Regions from separate parts of the Pseudomonas sp. Pf153 genome, predicted to be linked through region 2. Evidence: riboswitches for the same ligand, from Rfam matches in the RefSeq annotation. Region 2 holds a riboswitch; the other holds the start of a gene.
The links. A riboswitch is a leader RNA that binds a small molecule or an ion and turns the genes downstream of it on or off. The one in region 2 is predicted to bind cobalamin.
Positions count from the first base shown of each region.

Region 1: linked by a shared signal. The riboswitch ahead of cobO (cob(I)yrinic acid a,c-diamide adenosyltransferase) and the one ahead of cobW (cobalamin biosynthesis protein CobW) in region 2 are both predicted to bind cobalamin.

Region 1 is NZ_LHVL01000006.1:446,804-457,544, reverse strand. It holds gene AD666_RS02945 (adenosylcobinamide-GDP ribazoletransferase) at 1-591, opposite strand, end outside; gene cobC (alpha-ribazole phosphatase family protein) at 594-1,169, opposite strand; gene cobT (nicotinate-nucleotide--dimethylbenzimidazole phosphoribosyltransferase) at 1,166-2,221, opposite strand; gene cobU (bifunctional adenosylcobinamide kinase/adenosylcobinamide-phosphate guanylyltransferase) at 2,218-2,739, opposite strand; gene AD666_RS02925 (cobyric acid synthase) at 2,869-4,320, opposite strand; gene cobD (threonine-phosphate decarboxylase CobD) at 4,317-5,309, opposite strand; gene cbiB (adenosylcobinamide-phosphate synthase CbiB) at 5,302-6,210, opposite strand; gene bluB (5,6-dimethylbenzimidazole synthase) at 6,207-6,857, opposite strand; gene AD666_RS02905 (cobyrinate a,c-diamide synthase) at 6,854-8,176, opposite strand; gene cobO (cob(I)yrinic acid a,c-diamide adenosyltransferase) at 8,188-8,814, opposite strand; cobalamin riboswitch at 8,896-9,107, opposite strand; gene AD666_RS02895 (hypothetical protein) at 9,265-9,849, shown strand; gene AD666_RS02890 (sorbosone dehydrogenase family protein) at 9,940-10,741, shown strand, end outside.
Region 2 is NZ_LHVL01000025.1:395,368-406,108, reverse strand. It holds gene AD666_RS17000 (fatty acid cis/trans isomerase) at 1-1,817, shown strand, start outside; gene nfuA (Fe-S biogenesis protein NfuA) at 1,901-2,485, shown strand; gene cobM (precorrin-4 C(11)-methyltransferase) at 2,607-3,353, opposite strand; gene AD666_RS16985 (cobalamin biosynthesis protein) at 3,430-3,828, opposite strand; gene AD666_RS16980 (CbtA family protein) at 3,825-4,520, opposite strand; gene AD666_RS16975 (CbtB domain-containing protein) at 4,532-4,720, opposite strand; cobalamin riboswitch at 4,819-5,042, opposite strand; cobalamin riboswitch at 5,243-5,469, shown strand; gene cobW (cobalamin biosynthesis protein CobW) at 5,568-6,632, shown strand; gene cobN (cobaltochelatase subunit CobN) at 6,636-10,418, shown strand; gene AD666_RS16960 (ATP-binding protein) at 10,429-10,741, shown strand, end outside.

The DNA.
Region 1 (10,741 bases), on a different contig from region 2:
CGCCGCCCCCGTCCAACCCGCCACTAGAACGCAACCCAGGGCACCGACGAATACCACCTGCCACCCCGCAGACCGTGGCAAGTGGTCCGCGAGCGCCTGCCCCAACCCGCCAGCCCGTACGTAAGGTGTGGTCAGAAACAAGCCCAGCAACGCGCCGCGCCCCAACAGAGGCACGATGACCAACACCAGGGCCTGACCTTGCTCGATCAATGCCAACAGCGCCGCGAATTTGAGCAGCAGCACCAACACCAGTGCAATGACGGCGATCGGGCCGCTGCGGGGATCTTTCATGATCAGCAACGTGCGCTCACGATCGCCAAAGCCGCCGAGCCAGGCATCCGCGCTGTCGGCCAGGCCATCGAGGTGCAGACCGCCGCTGAGCAACACCCACGCCGTCAACAACAGCGCCCCGTGAAGCAACGGTGGCGCGCCCGCCAGCAGGATGTTCAGGCCCCACAGTACAACACCGAACAACAGTCCCACCAACGGATAGAACAGCAACGAACGACCAAGCTGCGCGGGCTCGGGCATGCCGGACAGACGAACCGGCAAGCTGCTGAGAAACTGCAAGGCGATCCAGAACGCCAACATCGTCAGGTCATCTCCACCAGAACCGAACCGGGTGACACGCACAGTGAAAACAGCGCACCATGGGCCACTTCGACGTTGAGCAATTGTTCCCGTGGCAGGCCCCGGGCCCGGGCCAACAGCAAGCGCATCACACCACCATGACTGACCAGCAGGACACGCTGCCCTGCATAGGCCGCATACAGACGGTCCACCGCCGCCAGGACGCGTGCCGAAAACGCCAGCACCGGCTCACCGTCGGGCGGCGTGAACCGGTAAGGATCCGCCCAGAACCGGCCCAGAGCCTCAGCGTCGGTGTCCATCAATGTCGCCGCGCTACGGCCCTCCCAAGCACCGAAGTGCAACTCTTGGAGGTCCTTGTCCAAGTGCACCGGCACGTCGAGTCGCTCACCCAGCTGTTGCGCGAAATGCGCACAACGCTGCAATGGCGAACTCACCAGCCGGTCCCAGGGTCCGCCCCCCGCCACCGCCGCATGCATCTGTTCCCAGCCGCGGGATGTCAGAGCGTCATCGAGACTGCCGCGCAGCCCGCCGCCCAGCTCGGTCTCACCGTGGCGCAAAAGGTCCAGGCGCAAAGTCATGCCGGGCGATCCGCCACCGCCGCCTCGGCAAACGTCGCCATTTGCCCGTGCAGGTCACAGGCCAGGCGCAGCAGCGGCACCGCCAGCGCTGCGCCACTGCCCTCTCCCAAGCGCAGGCCCAAGTCCAGCAGCGGTTCGGCATCGAGGGTTTCCAGCACATGGCGATGCCCAGGCTCGGCACCGCGATGGGCAAACAACAGCCATGGCCGGCAGCCCGGGTTTAGCCGCACCGCCACCAATGCCGCGACGCTGCAGATAAAACCGTCCACCAGCAACGCGACACCTTGCTGAGCACAGGCCAGGCAGGCACCGACCAGCGCCGCGATTTCAAAACCGCCCAGATTGAACAGCGTCTGCAGCGGATCGTTGCGCTGGGCACCATGCAACGCCAGGGCACGCTCGATGACTTGCGCCTTGTGATTGACACCCACCGCGTCCAGCCCCGTACCCGGCCCGACCAGGCGCGCCACCGGGCAATCCAGCAAGGCGCAGGCCAGGGCGCTGGCCGCCGTGGTGTTGCCAATCCCCATTTCCCCACCGATGAACAGCTGCGTTCCGGCCTCGACGGCGCGCATCACACTGTCGCGTCCCGCTTGCAAGGCCTGCTCGCCTTGCTCCGGAGTCATCGCCGGCCCCTGGACGAAGTTCGCGGTGCCGGGCCCGACACGCAGGTGCCTGACACCCGGCAGTTCCAACGACGACACCACTGTGCCCAGGTCCACGACTTCCAGCCGGGCATCCAATTGCCGCGCCAGGACACTGATGGCCGCGCCGCCACTGACGAAGTTGAGCAGCATCTGCCCGGTCACTTCCTGGGGATAGGCCGACACACCTTCAGCCACGACCCCATGATCACCCGCGAAAATCGCGATCCAAAGCAGATCCAGGCGCGGTTTGAGCTGCCCTTGCAGGCCCGCCAGTTGCACCGCTACCGATTCGAGCCGTCCCAGGGAACCGGTGGGCTTGGTCAGTTGCTGCTGGCGGGCCGAAGCCTGTTCCAGGGCCTGGGTGTCGACGGGTTTACAAGGTTCCAGCCACCAGCGGTGATTCATAACGCGCTACCTTTGAGTGTCAGGGGCAGGCCGGCAACGGTCAGCACGACACGCTGACAACGCTCGGCCAGGGCTTGATGCAGCCAACCGGCTTCATCGACGTAACGGCGAGTCAACTCGCCCAGCGGCACGACACCCATCCCGGTCTCGTTGCTGACAAAAATGATTTCACCGGGCAGCGAGGCCACGTCGTCCAACAACGCTTCGCGCTCCGTGTCCAGTTGCTGCGGATCATCGAGCATCAGCAGGTTGGTCAACCAGAGGGTCAGGCAATCCACCAGCAGGCATTGCCCGTGGCCGGCGTTCTCGCGCAGCACCCGCGCCAGGGCCAGCGGCTCCTCCACCAGTGACCAGTGCACCGGCCGTCGTTGACGATGGCAGGCGACCCGTTCGTTCATCTCGCCATCCAGGGGTTGGCTGGTGGCGATGTAGGTCACCGGCAAGCCAGTATCCGCCGCGAGTTTTTCCGCCAGGCGACTCTTGCCGGAACGGGCGCCGCCGAGGATGAGTTGGAGCATGGAGTTCTGCCTTTAAATAGGTGGTGTGGCGGCTGGCCTCATCGCGAGCAGGCTCGCTCCCACAGGAAATTGTGAATGCCGATCCATTGTGGGAGCGAGCCTGCTCGCGATGAGGCCAGCCCATCCACCTCAAATCCCACAGAGCTCACGCAGCAGCCCGGTATCCAAATGCCGCTCCACCAGATCCGCCAACCGCTCGATGTCCCGCTCGCGCAAGCCGTGGTAGTCCACCGCCTGCACATCTTTTAACCCGGCCCAACGCAACAAGGCGCTGCTGGCCGCTGGCGATTCGAACAGACCGTGCAGGTAGGTGCCGAAAATCTGTCCATCCAGACTGCGGGCACCGTCGCAGCGGCCGTCATCCAACTGCACTGCGGGGGTTTCCAGGGCTGGGCCGACGGTGACGCCGGCGTGAATTTCGTAGCCGCTGATCTCGGCATCTTCCAGCATCAGCCGCCCTCGCACGTTACGTAGCTGCTTCTCTTGCTCCAAGGTCGTTTCGAACGCCAACAGCCCCAGCCCGGCGCTGGAGCCCGCTGCCCCTTCGAGCCCCAGGGGATCGTGGACCTGTTGGCCGAGCATCTGCAATCCGCCGCAAATCCCCAGCACCTTGCCGCCATAACGCAAGTGACGCTGAATAGCCGCTTCCCAGCCGTTGGCACGCAAATGGGCCAGGTCGCTGCGCACACTTTTCGAGCCGGGCAGTATGATCAGGTCGGCTGGCGGGATGGCCTGGCCGGGACCAATGAATTGCAAGTCCACTTGCGGATGCAGGCGCAGCGGATCGAAATCGGTGTGGTTGCTGATACGCGGCAGCACCGGCACTACCACCTTGAGCACCTGTTCGGCCTTGTCGGCCTGGCGCTGGTCCAAGCCGTCTTCGGCTTCCAGGTGCAGATCCATCACGTAGGGCAGCACGCCGACCACCGGTTTGCCGGTGCGCGCTTGCAGCCAGTCCAGGCCCGGCTGCAGCAAGGCGATGTCGCCACGAAAGCGATTGATGATGAAACCTCTGACACGCGCCTGCTCGCTGGGCGACAGCAGCTCCAGGGTGCCCACCAGATGAGCGAAGACTCCGCCACGATTGATATCGGCGATCAACAGCACCGGGCAATCCACCGCCTCGGCAAATCCCATGTTGGCGATGTCGCCGGCCCGCAGATTGATCTCCGCCGGCGATCCGGCGCCCTCTACCATCACCACCGGATAGGCCGCGCTCAATCGTTGGTGGGAGGCCAACACCGCTTGCATCGCGATGGCCTTGTAGTCGTGATAAGCGACAGCATTCATGGTGGTGACGGCGCGCCCGTGGATGATGACTTGAGCGCCGGTATCGCTGTTGGGCTTGAGCAGAACCGGATTCATGTCGGTATGGGGCTCGAGGCCGGCGGCCTGGGCCTGCACCGCCTGGGCGCGACCGATTTCACCGCCATCGGCAGTCACCGCACTGTTCAGGGCCATGTTCTGCGGCTTGAACGGCACTACGCTCACGCCCTGGCGACGGATCCAGCGGCACAACGCGGTTACCAGAGTACTTTTGCCCGCATCGGACGTGGTGCCCTGCACCATCAAGGTCGTCATGGCGTGTCCTTGGCGTAAGCCTCGAAAGCCTGTTCGAGGCGCAAAAATTGTGCGTCATCGGCAGGAAGGCCGAAACGCAGACTGCTGTTGTTGGTAAACAGCCGCAGGAGAATGCCGCGATGAGCCATGAAGTCGTGAAGCGCCTGGGCGTCTCCGGTGATCAGCCATTGGAACAATCCGCAACCGCCGTGGGGCTTGAAGCCATGACGTTCCAGCATCAGCGCCAGTCGCAGACTGGTGACTTCGCAGCGCTGCCGCTGCTGGGCGTGGGCGGCAGTGTCCCGCAGACACACTTGGCCCAGGACCCGGGTCGGCCCACTGACCGCCCATGGTCCGACCTGTTCGGCAAGCAACTTGAGCAAGTGCCGCTCGGCCAGAACAAACCCCAGGCGAACCCCGGCCAGACCGAAAAATTTGCCGAACGAGCGCAGCACAATCAGCCCGACCTGATGGGCATGGCCGGCCACGCTCAGTTGCGGCGTGACATCCATGAACGCTTCATCCACCACCAGCCAGCCCCCGCGCTGGGCCAGACGGGCGTGCCAATCGAGCAGACGCTCCGGGGTCAGGCTCAGGCCCGTCGGATTGTTGGGGTTGACCACCACCAGCACGTCGAGGCTGTCGAGGAAGAAATCCACTTCGGCTTCCAGCACTTCGCGCACGATATAGCCATTACGGCGCCAGGCTTCGGCGTGCTCGGCGTAGCACGGAGACAGCACGCCGACCTTGCCGGCCCGGCGCAGGCGCGGCAGGAGTTGGATGGCCATCTGCGAACCCGCCACCGGCAGCACATGCTCAGCGCCGTAGTAATCGCGGGCCGCCTGCTCCAGGCCATCGTCGGTTTCCGGCAGGCGCGCCCAGGCCCGCAGTGGAATCTCCGGGACCTCGAATGGCCAGGGGGCCAGGCCACTGGACAAATCGAGCCAGTCTGCCTCGGCGATTCCATATTGCCAGGCCGCATTGCGCAGGCGCCCACCGTGTTCAAGCATAGAACTCAGCCCCCACGCAGAGAATCAGTAGCCACAACCATACCCCGCGCTGGACCAATTGCCAGCCGCGATCGATGGAATCGGCACTCGCCGGCACGCCCTCGCCCAGAGGTGGGCGCTGATGCAGTTCGCCGTGATAAACCGCCGCGCCACCCAGCTCCACACCCAGCGCCCCCGCACCGGACGCCATGACGGGCCCGGCGTTGGGGCTGTCCCAGGTCGGCCCCTGGCGGCGCCAGCATTGCAGCGCCAGGCGGGTTTTCCCCAGCAGCGCGTAAGTCAATGCCACTAATCGCGCGGGGATGTAATTGAGCACATCGTCGATCTTGGCCGCTGCCCAGCCGAACCGCTCGAAACGCTCGTTGCGATAGCCCCACATGGCATCGAGGGTGTTGCTCAGTCGATACAACACTACGCCGGGCGCACCCGCCACGGCGAACCAGAACAGCGCGGCGAACACCGCATCGCTGCCGTTCTCCAGCACCGATTCGGTGGCGGCACGGGCGACGGCGGTCTCGTCCAGCTCACGGGTCTCGCGACTGACCAGATAACCCACCCGCCGACGCGCTTCATCCAGCTCCCCACAGCGCAACGCCCGGGCCACCGGCTCGACATGCTCACCCAGGCTGCGCAGGCCAAGGGCGCAGTACAACGCCAGGATGTCCACCAGCCAACCCACCAGTGGCGCCCAGGACAAGGCTGTCGCCAACAAGGTCAACGGCACCACGGCGATGATCCACGCCGTCACCCCATGGCTGCGCCAGCCACGCCCACCGGAGTTGAAACGTTGTTCGATACGATCGGCAAACCGACCGAACGCCACCAGTGGATGCCCGCGCCGGGGTTCGCCCAGCAGCGCATCCAGCGCCACGGCGGCAGCACTGAGCAATGCCACGCTCATGGGCGAATTCCCCAACGGTTTTCATAAAGCAGTTCATGCAGCGGACGCGGCTGTGCCCAGCCTTCCAGGGCGAGCATAGGAGCCGGGTAAAAGCCCTCGACCGGTCCCAGGCACAGGATCGCCAGCGGCTTCGCGCCGGCAGTCAGGCCCAGCAGGTCAGCCAGGGCCAAGGGTTCGAACAGCGATACCCAGCCCATCCCCAGCCCCTCGGCGCGGGCCGCCAGCCACAGATTCTGGATGGCGCAGGAGAGCGAGGCCAGATCCATTTCCGGCAAGGTCCGGCGACCGAAGATGTGCCGCTCCCGGCCGTCCATCAACGCCGCCACCAGAACTTCGGCACAGTCGTTGATGCCTTCGACCTTGAGCTTCATGAACTCATCGCTGCGCTCGCCCAAGGCCTCGGCCGTCCGGATGCGCTCCTGCTCCACCAGTTGCTGGATATCGCCGCGAAGGGCGCGGTCGCTGATGCGGATGAACCGCCACGGTTGCATCAGGCCCACGCTGGGAGCCTGGTGCGCGGCTTCCAGCAAGCGACGCAGCAAGACCGGCTCGACCGTGCCACCGATGAAATGACGCATGTCGCGCCGTTCGGCGATGGCGCGATAGACAGCTTCGCGTTCGGCTGGGGAGAAAGCGGTGTCTGTCATGGCCTGCTCGCGATAGCGGCCTCAGGATCGGGTGCGAACAACGCGGCAACCGCCCTCGGATTGGACGGGAAGTAAAAATGCACGTAGGAAGCCGTCATCCGCCCATGCCGGAAAACCGCCTCCGCCCCGCGCCCGCCATTGGGGCTATGGCCGCGGGCAATCGGCGCGAGTTCAGTACGGGTCAATGAATGATGATAGGTATGCCCTCGCAGAAGGCCTTCCGGCAGTTCCACCGCTTGCAGGGCCAAGGCGGCCAGGCGTTTTTGCATCTGCGCATCACCCGGCAGCAGGCCCAGTAGCTCAGCGCAGGTCCCTTCGACATCGGTCAGCGAATCCAGCAGGTAGAGCATGCCGCCACATTCGGCCAGCAGGGGTTTTCCCGCTTCGTGATGAGCACGGATCGCCGTCAGCATCGGCGTGTTTTGGGCCAAGGCAACGTGGTGCAACTCAGGGTAGCCGCCAGGCAGGTAAAGACTGTCTGCTTCGGGCAGCGCCGTGTCATGAATCGGCGAGAAGAAGCTCAGTTGCGCGCCCATGGCCCGCAGCAGGTCGAGGCTCGCGCCATAGGTGAAAGCGAACGCTTCGTCCCGGGCCACGGCAATGCGCACGCCCTCGAGCCACGGTTGCGCAACGACCACCTCAGGTGCGACGAACGTTACGGCGGGCGGCAGGGTCACTTCGCAACTGCTTGCCAACGCCTCGGCGGCGGCGTCGAGGCGCAGGTCCAAATCGTTCAACTCACGGGCCTGGACCAACCCGAGGTGGCGACTGGGTAATTCGATGCCGGTTTCGCGGGACAGCGCGCCATACCAGCGCAGACCTTCGGTCAGGCTGCCTTCGAGCAGTTGTGCATGGCGTAAAGTGCCGACCCGATTCGCCAGGACCCCAGCAAACGGCAAGTCCGGCTGATACCGAGCCAGTCCCAGCGCCAGCGCACCAAACGTTTGGGCCATCGCCGTCCCGTCGATCACCGCCAGCACCGGCACACCGAAATGCCGCGCCAGATCGGCACTGGAGGGCGTACCGTCGAACAACCCCATGACGCCTTCGATCAGGATCAGGTCCGCTTCGGCGGCGGCTTCCCACAACAACCGCCGGCTTTCCTGCTCGCCGACCATCCACATGTCCAACTGGTACACCGGCGCACCGCTGGCACGCTCAAGGATCATCGGATCGAGAAAATCAGGACCGCACTTGAAGACACGCACGTTGCGCCCCTGGTTGCGATGCAACCGGGCCAGGGCGGCGGTGACGGTGGTCTTGCCCTGTCCCGAGGCCGGGGCGGCGATCAAAACCGCCGGGCACTGGCGACTGCTCATGCAAGGGTTGATCACAGTTCGACGCCTTTCTGCGCCTTGATGCCGGCCTGGAAGGCATGTTTGATCATGCCCATCTCAGTCACGGTGTCCGCCAGTTCGATCATCTGCGGCTTGGCGCCACGACCGGTCACCACCACGTGTTGCATGGGCGGACGGGCCTGTAAGTCGCCCAGCACCTGATCCAGATCCAGGTAACCGTGCTTGAGGGCGATGTTCAGTTCATCGAGCACCACCAGCCCAACGGAAGGGTCGCTCAGCAATTGGCGCGACACCGCCCAGGCCGCCTCGGCAGCGGCGATGTCGCGTTGGCGGTCCTGGGTTTCCCAGGTGAAGCCCTCGCCCATGACATGAAAACGCACCTGTTCCGGGAAGCGACGGAAGAACAGTTCCTCACCGGTGCTGTTGCGGCCCTTGATGAACTGCACCACCCCACACTGCATACCGTGCCCCATGGCCCTGGCCAACATGCCGAAGGCCGAACTGCTCTTGCCCTTGCCGTTGCCGGTCAGCACCAGCAGCAGGCCGCACTCGTTCGGTGAGTTGGCGATACGCTCATCGATCACGGCTTTCTTGCGCAGCATGCGCGCCAGATGGCGCTCGTCGCGCTCGGACGCATCGGTGGTGGGGGAACCGGTCATGGGGGAAGCCTCCGTTGGGGACAGGATAACGGCGGGCGGGCACGAAAACAGACGGCAACAAGCCTGGCATCGCCCACCGTGATGCCGTTGGATGTATCAGGCCGGTCTCCGGGCTCATGAGCGGCGCGATGCCGAGCTGCGCGCCTTCCCATGTCCGCGGACACAGTGGCCTAGGCGCAGCGTTGACTCATTTACCGTTGCGGGGGCAGCGCCGGGTTCGCATTGGCTCACCGGCTTCCCTGTTTCACTTTGTCGGCTTGCGGCCACAAAGCACCTGAAACAAGCCGCGAAGGTTAGAGGGTTGGGGTTGGAGCGTCAATTAAAGCTGCCGCAGGCTCAACGCCACTTATTGGCCCGAATCAATAAAGTGACGCCAATCTTGTGCCACGCTACAGCAAGTGATATCAAATGGGCATCACGACCCGATATCAATAACAAGAGGGCAAAAGCATGCAAGGCATGATCATCAGCAATCCGAAACTGGAATTCCTGCGCCCGGTCCTGGAGCGCTGGTTCGACTGCATCGACCGGTATAACGCCGTGCGTGGCGATAACGACACCCCTTACTGGTTCGATGAAAAAGCCAATTTGGGATTGCTCTCGGCGGCCGCCTGGATGGCCGAGATGGTCACGCTTCAGCACACCCCGACCCGCAAGCAGAATGAAGAAGGCGAGCGCAACGTCAGCGCCGACTTGTTCATCGCCAGCACCGATGAGCGCGCCTTCATCCAGGCCACCCAGCGTTGGCCGAAGGTCAAGAGCCTCAACCTGACCCAGCCCCTGAGCGAGGCCGCCAGCGATGCCAAACGCATCAGCTATGCCAGCGACCTGAAGCTGGGTTGTTTGTTCGTGGCGCCGCAGAAAGCCCAGCAAAGCACCACGCCCGAAGAGTTGCAGGACATGGTCGATGAACTGCAGAAGGAAAACACCTGCGCCGTGGCCTGGTACTTCCCCTATGCCTATCGCAAGTTGCGCAACGAAGCCGGCCACTACCACCCGGGCATCGCCGTGCTGTTCAAACAGGCCCACGGCTGATGCCATAAGGTCCTGGCATAACCACAGGTTGAACCATCCCCGGTCTACGCTTCTCTATGAATAACCACATGCATTCATAGGGAAGCCAGCATGCTCAAGCCACCTCATCTCCTGACCATCGCCCTCGCCGCAGGGCTTGTCGCTTGTGGCGAGTCTTCCACGCTGCAAGTCTCCGATGGCACCGGCCCATCGCCAAAACTGCCCGAACCGAACAAGACCCTGATCCCCACCGTGAACATCGCCGAAGCCGTCGGCTGGCCGGAAGGCGCCAAGCCAACGCCGGCCCAGGGCCTGCAAGTGGCGGCATTCGCCGAAGGGCTGGACCATCCACGCTGGCTCTATGTGCTGCCCAACGGTGACGTGCTGGTGGCGGAAACCAATGCCCCACCCAAGCCGGACGACGCCAAGGGCATTCGTGGCTGGGTGATGAAGAAGGTCATGGGCCGCGCGGGCGCGGGCGTGCCGAGCCCCAATCGCATCACGTTACTGCGTGATGCCAATCACGATGGCGTCGCCGAAACCCGCACGGTGTTCCTGGAAAATCTCAATTCGCCGTTCGGCATGACGCTGGTAGGCAGCGACTTGTATGTAGCCGACACCGATCGGCTGATCCGTTTCCCCTATAAGGAAGGCGATACGCAAATCAAGGCGCAACCCACCAAGGTCGTCGACTTGCCGGGCGGCACGCTCAACCATCACTGGACCAAAAACGTCATCGCCAGCCGCGACGGCAGCAAGCTGTACGTCACCACCGGCTCGAACAGCAACGTCGCGGAGAACGGTATGGAGGCCGAAGAGGGGCGCGCGGCCATTTGGGAGGTGGACCGCGCCAGCGGTAGTCACCGCATCTTCGCCTCGGGCCTGCGCAACCCCAACGGCCTGGCTTGGGAAC
Region 2 (10,741 bases):
ATCCCAGGGAAGGCATGCCCCTGGCCGTCACCGGCCTGACCGACCAGCAATACCAGACCTTGCAGCGCTGGCTGGCCGCCGGCGCCCCCATCGACCAGCAGGCCCTTGCTCCGAGCGCTGCCGAAGCCTTGCAGGTGGTGCAGTGGGAAAACCTGCTCAATGCCCCTGGCGCCCGGGAAAGCCTGGTCGCCCGCTGGTTGTTCGAGCATTGGTTCCTGGCGCATATCTACTTCAAGGATGGCGAGCCAGGGCATTTCTTCCAGTGGGTGCGTTCGCGCACACCCACCGGCCAGCCCATCGACCTGATCAATACCCGCCGCCCGAACGACGATCCCGGCACCCGCTTCTATTACCGGCTCTGGCCGGTGCAGGGGGTGATTGTGCACAAGACCCACATCACCTATGGGTTGAGCGCGGCCAAAATGGCGCGGGTCAAGAGCCTGTTCTACAAGGGCAATTGGCAAGTCACGGCATTGCCGGGCTACGGCCCGGAGCGGCGGTCCAACCCGTTCTCCACGTTCGAGGCGATCCCGGCCCAGGCCCGTTATCAGTTCATGCTCGACAATGCCGAGTATTTTGTCCGCACTTTCATTCGAGGCCCGGTGTGCCGGGGCCAGATTGCCACGGATGTGATTCGCGACAATTTCTGGGCGCTGTTCCAGGCCCCCGAATATGATCTTTACATCACCGACCCGAACTATCGCGGCCAGGCCACGCCCTTGCTGGCGATGCCGGGGCAGAACGACGACGTGGGCAGTGTCGTCAGCTTATGGCTCGATTACCGCGACAAACGCAACGAGTACGAAGCCTTGCGCCGGGACAACTACGCCGAGGTGCCGTCACCGAGTTGGTCGACCCTGTGGGCCGGAAACGACAACGCGCTGCTGAGCATTTTCCGGCACTTCGACAGCGCTTCGGTCACCAAGGGGCTGATCGGTGACGTGCCGCAGACGATGTGGCTGTTCGATTTCCCGTTGCTGGAGCGCACTTACTACCAGTTGGCGGTCAATTTCGATGTCTTCGGCAATGTCTCCCACCAGGCCCAGACCCGACTGTATTTCGACCTGATCCGAAATGGCGCGGAACTGAATTTCCTGCGTCTGATGCCAGCCGATTCACGGCAGGGCTACCTCGATGACTGGTATCAGTCCGGCGGCAAATTCAAGATGTGGTTGGATTACGAGGACATCGACAACGATAAGCCGACCGCCCTCAAGCTCGATGAGCAGGATCCCAAGCGTGACTTCGCCAGGCAATTGCTGCTTCGCTACGGGGAGCTCAATGCGCGACCCGATCCGATCAACCGTTGCGAAGGCGCCTATTGCTCGCGCCCGAACATCGATCCTGCGCTGCAGAATGCCGAACAGGCCCTCAGTCGCCTGGTATCACGGCCGGCCGCCGGGCTTGGCGTGATACACCATTTGCCCGAGGCAACTCTGCTGCGTATCGAAACCGCTGGCGGCCGGCGCGAGGTCTATAGCTTGCTGCGCAACCGGGCCCACAGCAACGTAGCCTTCCTGCTGGGCGAAGCGATGCGTTACCAGCCGGGGCTGGACACCCTGACGGTGTCCCCGGGCGTACTCAGCAGTTACCCGAATTTCATGTTCAACATCCCGGCCGGGCAGGTCCCGGCGTTTGTCGATGCCATGGAAAAAGCCGAGGAGAGTCAAGCCTTCGAGCGGATTGTCGAGCGCTGGGGCATCCGGCGCAGCCATCCGCAGTTCTGGCAGTACTTCCATGACCTGAGCCGGTACATCCAGGAAACAGAGCCCCTGGAGACGGGTGTGTTGGATATGAATCGCTATCAGAACCTTTGATCGGCTTTCCTGACAAAAATACTGGGACTTTGTCCGACGCCCTGATTTGGCGTAAACTGCCGGCAAGCCTGCGAGGAGTTTCCATGACCGCCATAACCATTACCGACGCCGCCCACGATTACCTGGCCGACCTGCTGTCCAAGCAGAACACCCCGGGTATCGGGATCCGCATCTTCATCACCCAGCCTGGCACCCAGTACGCGGAGACGTGCATCGCCTACTGCAAGCCGGGGGAAGAGAAACCCGAAGACACTGCCCTGGGGCTCAAGAGCTTCACTGCGTATATCGACTCGTTCAGCGAAGCTTTCCTGGACGACGCGGTGGTCGACTACGCCACCGACCGCATGGGTGGCCAACTGACCATCAAGGCCCCGAACGCCAAGGTGCCGATGGTCAATGCCGACAGCCCGATCAACGAGCGCATCAACTATTACCTGCAAACCGAAATCAACCCGGGGCTGGCCAGCCACGGCGGGCAGGTTTCGCTGATCGACGTGGTGGACGACGGCATCGCCGTGCTCCAGTTCGGCGGCGGCTGCCAGGGCTGTGGCCAGGCGGACGTGACGCTGAAGGAAGGCATCGAACGCACCTTGCTCGAGCGTATTCCGGAGCTCAAGGGCGTGCGCGATGTGACCGACCACACGCAGAAAGAAAACGCCTACTACTGACGGCTATTCGCCGCAGTCCATGTGGGAGCGAGCTTGGTGGAGCCGAGCTTGCTCCTGCATCGTTGCAAGCTGACCCACAGCTTTCGCGAGCAAGCCCGCTCCCACAAGGTATTCGTACACCTCAAGGCCTATAGAGATGGGCATGCCCGGCGCGGTACAGCGACGATTCGCTGAAAAGGTCATTGCCCAATACCCGTCCCACCAGAATCAGCGCCGTGCGGCGAAAGCCCTTGGCCTGCACCCGTGCCGCGATGTCGGCCAGCGTACCCATCGCCCAATCCTGATCCGGCCAGGTGGCTCGATGAATCACGGCAATCGGACAATCCGCGCCGTAGTAGGGCAGTAACTCCTCGACGATTTTTTCCAGATGATTGACCCCCAGGTGAATCGCCAGGGTCGCGCCGTGCTGCGCGAGGCTGCTCAGTTCTTCTCCGGCGGGCATGACGGTTTTATCGGCATAGCGGGTGAGAATCACGCTCTGGGACACGTCCGGCAACGTCAGTTCGGCACCCAGCAGGGCGGCGCAGGCGGAGGTGGCGGTGACGCCGGGGATGATCTCGAAGGGGATATCCAGTTCCCGCAGGACGCGAATCTGCTCGCCAATGGCGCCGTACAGGCTCGGGTCGCCAGAATGCACGCGGGCCACGTCCTGGCCCTTGAGATGGGCGCTCCTGATCAACTCGATGATCTGCTCCAGGTGCAGTTCGGCGCTGTTGATCACCCGTTCTGCATTGTGACCTTCAAGGACGGCCACCGGCACCAGGGAGCCGGCATAGATGATCACCGGACAATTGCGAATCAAGCGCTGGCCCTTGACGGTAATCAGTTCCGGATCGCCGGGGCCGGCGCCGATGAAGTAAACGGTCATGACCGGTTCCTAAAAGAGGGTGGGGCGACGCCTGGATGAGAAGCGCTCATGATCCAGGGAGGGCGATTATCGGTTTTTAACAGCTGACCGCCAATGCCAGCGTCGCCTGAGGGCTTTTCTGGCGGAGAATCCGCAGCCTGGCGGGTGGGGTGCCCAACTGCTCGGCCAGGGCCAGCGCCGCGCTCTCGGCAACGCCGTAACAGCCGGTGCGTTCGAATGCGCTCTGTGAGCGGTGGCTGAGCCGTTGATCATAACCCGCCAGCTGGACAGCGCTGAAGCAGATCAGCGGCAGTGCCAGTTGTTCGGCCAGTTGCAGCAGGCCCGGCTCGTTGCGCTTGAGGTCGATACTCGCCAGGGCCCGTAGTTCATTCAGCTCAATGCCGTGGGCCCGCAGCGTTTGCTCAAGCAGGGCCCGCAACGCCTCGGCGGAGCAACCCCGGCGACAGCCAAGACCCGCCACCAGAATGTAGCTCACGCGCCGTGATGAGCCGGGTCGCCACGGCGGAACAGCCAGGCGCTGATCAGGCCCAGGGCCAGCCAGAACGCAATGTTGGTCAGTTGCGAGGCGATCTTGAACTGGCTTTCAAGCGCTTCGGGCGCCAGCATCGAGTGAACTTCCGGTTGTGGTGCGCCGATCACGTGGGGCACCACCAGCGTCGCCAGGCCCAGCAGTTTGAGCAAACCATGTCGGCCGAACGCAATCAGGGCGATACCCACCGCCGTGGACGCCGCGGTACCGATCCACCACATCTGCCGGTGAGCCAGGTCGGCAGCGGCTGTACCGGGGAGCTCCGGTGGCAGGCCGAGGGTCGGCGCCAGGACGAAGGTGGCATAGCCGGCCAAGCCCCAAAGCAAGCCCTGGGACGTGCGGGCCGGCGCGCGCAAGGTGTACAGGCCCGCCAGCATCAGGGCGAAACCCACCGCGACCACCAGATTGCCGCCGGTGGTGGAGAGCACGCGTTGCCAACCGTCTTCCGGTTCCCAGGCTCCGGCATCGTGGGTGTGGGCAACACCGTCGGCGTGCTGATGGACTTCGGCGGTCGGCGCTTTTTCGTAGGTTTCGGCCTGCAGAATCAGTGGCGACACCCAGAGACTTTGCAGGAGCGTCAGCAGCAGGGCGGCCAGCAATCCGCTGAAACCGGCGGTCCGGGCGATTCGCTTGAACATGGTGGCAGGTCTCAGTGGCAGGGAAAGGCGGCGCTGTGGCGGGTGTCGTGGGCGGCGTTGTGCACCGCTTCGATGTGGGAGAAACCGGCGAAATACACCAGCGCCGCGCCTATGATCGAGGCGAGGATCGCCGCGCTCAGGCGTTGGCTCAGGGTGCTGGTGCTGCTGGCGGAGCGGGCGGTGGTGCTGATGGTCGACATGGCGTCCCTCTGTTGTTGTCCAGTGGGTGAGTCGAGCGCAAGGAAACCCCGGGCCAAAGCCCGCCAGGGATCGAACAGCGCCCGCCCACCGCGGGTTTGTCAGTGTTTGAGTCGTGGGCCGGTCTCCGGGCTCACGAGGGGCAGGGCCTGCGCCTTGCCTGCAAGCGTCACCTTCCCATGTCATCGGACACAGTGGCTCAGACGCTTCGCTCGCTTACCGTTGCGGGGGCAGCACCGGACTGTCGTGGCCTCGGAGTAAAGCACACGATTCACCGGTTTCCCGTTTCACCCTGTGAAGGGCACCCATAACAAGCGCACAGGAAAGCATGGGTGGGGGCGGGGCGTCAATTACAGGCCGATACCGAGTCGCGGCCATCGCGAGCAGGCTCGCTCCCACAGTTGATCTGTGTTGGACATGAATGTTGTGTGCGACGAGATTCATTGTGGGAGCGAGCCTGCTCGCGATGGGGCCGGCATAGACACCACAGAACTCGAAGACATTGACCCGCCCCCATACCCTGCGTAGCCTTGCGCCTTCGAGGTTCTTCGACACGCGTCGAAGCTAAGAAGGGAACGCGGTCCAAGCCGCGGCTGCCCCCGCAACTGTGAACGGTGATGTGCCTGCCAGGCCACTGTGCATACCCTGAAAGGGCGCACGGGAAGGCGCAGGAAATGTCAGTCCAGGTTTATATAAAAGCCGGACCGGCCCGCCGTCAGCCAGGAGACCTGCCTCGAGACAGACTTCTCATTACAACCGGGCGGGGTGATCCGGTGGCGAAATCTTCCGCGCATGCCTGTGCCAGCGGTTGTCGTCCCGTTTGCCCGCCACCTTGCCAAAGGGCATCCGATGAAAACACTGGCCAAGCTCCCCGTCACTATCGTCACCGGTTTCCTCGGCTCGGGTAAGACCACCTTGCTGCGGCACATGCTCGACAACGCCCAGGGCCGGCGTATCGCCGTCATCGTCAACGAGTTCGGCGAGCTGGGCATCGACGGCGAGATCCTCAAGCAATGTTCCATCGGCTGCACCGAGGAAGAGGCCAGCGGCCGCGTCTATGAACTGGCGAACGGCTGCCTGTGCTGCACGGTGCAGGAGGAATTCTTCCCGGTGATGCGTGAGTTGGTCGCACGCCGTGGCGACCTCGACCATATCCTCATCGAAACCTCCGGGCTGGCGCTGCCCAAGCCGCTGGTCCAGGCCTTCCAGTGGCCGGAAATCCGCAGTGCCTGCACCGTCGATGCGGTGATCACCGTGGTCGACAGCCCGGCCGTGGCCGCTGGCACTTTCGCCGCTTTCCCGGAGCAGGTGGATGCCCAGCGCAAGCTCGACCCGAACCTGGACCACGAATCTCCGCTGCACGAGCTGTTCGCCGACCAACTGGCCAGCGCCGACCTGGTGATCCTCAACAAGGCTGACCTCATCAGCCCGGACGATCTGGCGAAAGTGCGCCTGGAGGTTGCCGAGGAGCTGCCGCCGGCGGTCAAGGTCATCGAAGCCAGCAGCGGCCGCCTGCCGCTGGACGTGCTGATCGGCCTGGGCGCTGGCTCCGAAGAGCACATCGACAGCCGTCACAGTCACCACGATCATCACCATGACGGCGACGATGACGACCACGATCATGACGCCTTCGATTCCATTTCCATCGAACTGCCACAGGCTGACGAAAGCCTGCTGCTGGACGCACTGACCCAATTGGTGGTCCAGCACAACGTGCTGCGGGTCAAGGGGTTCGCAGCGATCCCCAACAAGCCGATGCGCCTGTTGATCCAGGGGGTAGGCACGCGCTTCGACAAGCATTTCGACCGCCAGTGGGGCGCCGAAGAAGCGCGGGTCACCCGCCTGGTGCTGATCGGCCAGACCCTGGACGCCACTCAGCTTGAAGCGCAGCTGCGCGCCGCACTCGGCGCCTAAGCCATGCACCTGCTCAGGACCCAGCCCGGCGGTTTCGTGTCGGATGACAACATCGCCGACCTGGGGCAAACCCCCGCCGAGCTGGTGATCCTGTGCAGCGGCGACAGCAGCCTGGCGCTGCTGGCCGAAGCGGCGCGGCAGTTGCCGGACGATTATCCCCAATTCCGTCTGGCCAACCCGATGCAGGTGCAGAATCACGCGTCGGTGGACCTGTATTTCGAAGATGTATTGCGTCACGCCAAGGTCATCCTGTTGTCGCTGCATGGCGGCATCGGCTATTGGCGCTATGGCATCGAACGCCTGATGGAACTGGCCGGGCGTGGCGTGAAACTGATCCTGGTGCCGGGGGACGACCGGCCGGACCCGGAACTCAGCGACTTGAGCAACGTGCCCGCCGCCGACCGCGACCGGCTCTGGCAGTACCTGCGTCAGGGCGGTCTGGGCAATGCCCTTGACCTGTTCCATCAGCTTGCCAGCCAATGGTTCGGCCGCGATTACCCTTGGGGTGAACCGCAAACCCTGCCGCGCACAGCCCTCTACCACCCAGACAAAACCAGCGCTACCCTCGACGATTGGCGAGCCGACTGGCAGGCCGATCAAGCAGTGGCGGCGGTGCTGTTCTACCGTTCTCACTTGCAAGCGGCGAATACCGCGTTTATCGACGTGTTCTGTCAGCGGCTGCAAGCGGCGGGGCTCAATCCCTTGCCGATGGCAGTCGCCAGCCTCAAGGAGCCCGGTTGTCTGGCACAGGTCGAAGACTGGCTGGACGAGGTCGAGGCAGGGGTGATCCTCAACACCACCGGATTCGCCCAGTCCAGTCCCGAAGCGCCGCACCTGCGCCCGTTCCGCCGCAACATTCCGGTAATCCAGGCCATCTGCGCCCAGGACAACGAGCCCGGTTGGCGCGCCAGTGAGCAGGGGTTAGGGCCGCGAGATCTGGCCATGCACATTGCCCTGCCGGAGCTGGACGGACGGATCATCAGTCGCCCCATCAGCTTCAAGGACCTGGCCTGGCGCAGCGAGCGCAGCCAGAGCGACGTGGTCTGTTACCGGGCGGCCGTCGAGCGCATGGATTTCGTCGCCGAACTGGCCCGGCGCTGGACCACCCTGGCGCGCCTGCCCAACGCAGAGAAACGTGTGGCGCTGGTCCTCGCCAACTACCCGACCCGGGACGGGCGCATCGGCAACGGGGTGGGCCTGGACACCCCCGCAGCAGCGTTGAACATCCTGCGGGCCTTGCGGGCGGAGGGCTATCCGCTGCCGACCGAATTACCTGCCACCGGGACGGCGTTGATCCAGCAGCTACTCGGCGGTGTCAGCAATGATCTGGACAGCCTCGACCTGCGACCTTGCCACCAGAGCCTGGCACTGGAAGCTTACCAGACGATGTTCGACGCACTGCCCGAGGCCAACCGCAGAGCCGTATTCGAACGCTGGGGCGGTCCCGAGCAGGATCCGATGTTCCGCCAGGGCCGACTGATGATTGCTGGCCTGCGCCTGGGCCTGACGTTCGTCGGCATCCAGCCGGCCCGGGGGTATCAGGTCGATCCGAGCGCGGTGTACCACGATCCGGATCTGGTGCCGCCTCACGGTTACCTGGCGTTCTACTTCTGGCTGCGCCACGCCTATGGCGCCCACGCGGTCATTCATGTCGGCAAGCACGGCAACCTCGAATGGCTGCCCGGCAAGGGTGTCGGGTTGTCGGAAAGCTGCTGGCCGGACGCGCTGCTGGGGCCGTTGCCGAATATCTATCCGTTCATCGTCAACGATCCGGGCGAGGGGGCCCAGGCCAAGCGGCGGACCCAGGCGGTGATCATCGATCACCTGATGCCGCCACTGACCCGGGCCGAAACCTACGGGCCGCTACGCAATCTCGAGCTGTTGGCTGACGAATACTACGAAGCACAGTTGCTCGACCCTCGCCGTGCCCGGGAATTGCAGCGAGACATCCTCGATCTGGTGCGCGAAACCCATATCGACCGTGAACTTGAGCTGGACGGCGACGCCGATGCGGCGATCTGGCTGCCGCGCCTGGACACTTACCTGTGCGACCTGAAGGAGTCGCAGATCCGCGATGGCCTGCACATCTTCGGTGAATCCCCCACTGGCCGGCTGCGCATCGACACCTTGCTGGCGTTGCTGCGCATTCCCCGGGGCGATGGCAAGGGCGCGCAGTCGAGTGTGTTGCGGGCGCTGGCCAAAGCGTTCGAGCTGGGTTTCGATCCGCTGGATTGCGCGTTGGCCGAGCCCTGGAACGGGGCCTGTCCCGAGGCCTTGCGTCGGGTCAGCGATGGACCTTGGCGCACCCTGGGCGACACCCGGGAGCGCCTGGAATTGTTCGCCGGGCAGTTGATCGAGCAGGCCCTGGCGGGCGAGGTCGAGCAACTGCATGCACCGGGGTGGGAGGCGGTGGGCTGCATCGTCGAGCATCTGCGATCCGTCGTGGCCCCTCGTCTGGACGCCTGCGGCCCGGCAGAAATGCGTGGCCTGCTCGATGCAATGAGCGGTCGCTTCGTACCGGCCGGCCCAAGCGGCGCGCCGAGTCGAGGACGCCTGGACGTGCTGCCCACCGGGCGCAATTTTTTCTCGGTGGACGTGCGCAACCTGCCCACCACCACGGCGTGGCGCATCGGTTTCCAGTCGGCGAACCTGATACTCGAACGGCATTTGCAGGACCACGGCGATCATCTGCGTCAGCTTGGCCTCTCGGTGTGGGGCACCGCCACCATGCGCACCGGCGGCGACGACATTGCCCAGGCCATGGCGCTGATGGGCGTGCGTCCCGTGTGGGCTACGGGCAGCCAGCGGGTCGATGATTTCGAGATCTTACCGTTGAGCCTGCTGGACCGGCCTCGGGTCGATGTGACATTGCGGGTGTCCGGGTTCTTCCGGGACGCCTTCGCCAACCTGATCCGGTTGTTCGACGCGGCGGTGCAAGCCGTTGCCGCCCTCGATGAGCCGGATGACATGAACCCGCTGGCAGCCAAGGTGCGCTGCGAGCGCGAGGCACTGTTGGCGTCGGGCCTCGAGCCGGACGCGGCGGCCCGTCAGGCCGGTTGGCGGATCTTCGGCGCCAAGCCCGGCGCTTACGGCGCGGGCGTGCAGGGAGCGGTCGACGGCCGCCTGTGGCAGAGCCGCGAAGACTTGGCCGAGGTGTACCTGAACTGGGGCGGCTACGCCTACGGTGCCGGCGATGAAGGCACCGCTGCTCGTGAATCGTTCTCCCGGCGCCTGAGCCAGGTGCAAGCGGTCTTGCAGAACCAGGACAACCGCGAGCACGACCTGCTCGACTCCAACGATTACTACCAGTTCCAGGGCGGCATGCTGGCGGCCGTGGAAACCCTCAGCGGCGCAGCGGCGGCCAGTTACCACGGCGATCACAGCCAGCCGGACCTGCCGAAGGTCCGGACCCTGAAGGAAGAACTCAACCGGGTCATCCGCTCACGTGCGGCCAATCCCAAGTGGATCGATGGGGTCAAACGTCACGGCTACAAAGGCGCGTTCGAACTGGCGGCGACGGTGGACAATCTGTTTGCGTTCGACGCCACCACCCAATTGATCGACGATCACCAGTACGCTTTGCTGGCCGATGCCTACCTGCTCGACCCCGATACCCGGGACTTTGTCCGCCAACACAATCCCGACGCGTTGCGGGACATGACCGAGCGCATGCTCGAAGCCCAGCAGCGCGGGATGTGGCAGGATCCGGGGGCGTATCGCGAAGCCCTGGAAAGTTTGTTGCTGGACATAGAAGAGGACCCTCAAGGGGCCCTCGACCATCCATGAGATATCCGATATGACCGACCTCCATTTCCCGCTCTGCGCCGTGGTCGGCGCCGACCCGCTGAAACTGGCCCTGTGCCTGGCCGCCATCGACCCCAAAATCGGCGGCGTGCTGATCGAGGGGCCGCGGGGCATGGCCAAGTCGACATTGGCACGGGGCCTGGCGGACCTGCTGGCGAGCGGGCAATTCGTCACCTTGCCCTTGGGCGCCACCGAAGAGCGGCTTGTGGGCACTCTCGATCTCGACGCGGCGCTGGGGGAAGGGCGCTCGCAGTTTTCCCCCGGCGTGCTGGCCAAGGCTGACGGTGGCGTACTGTACGTCGATG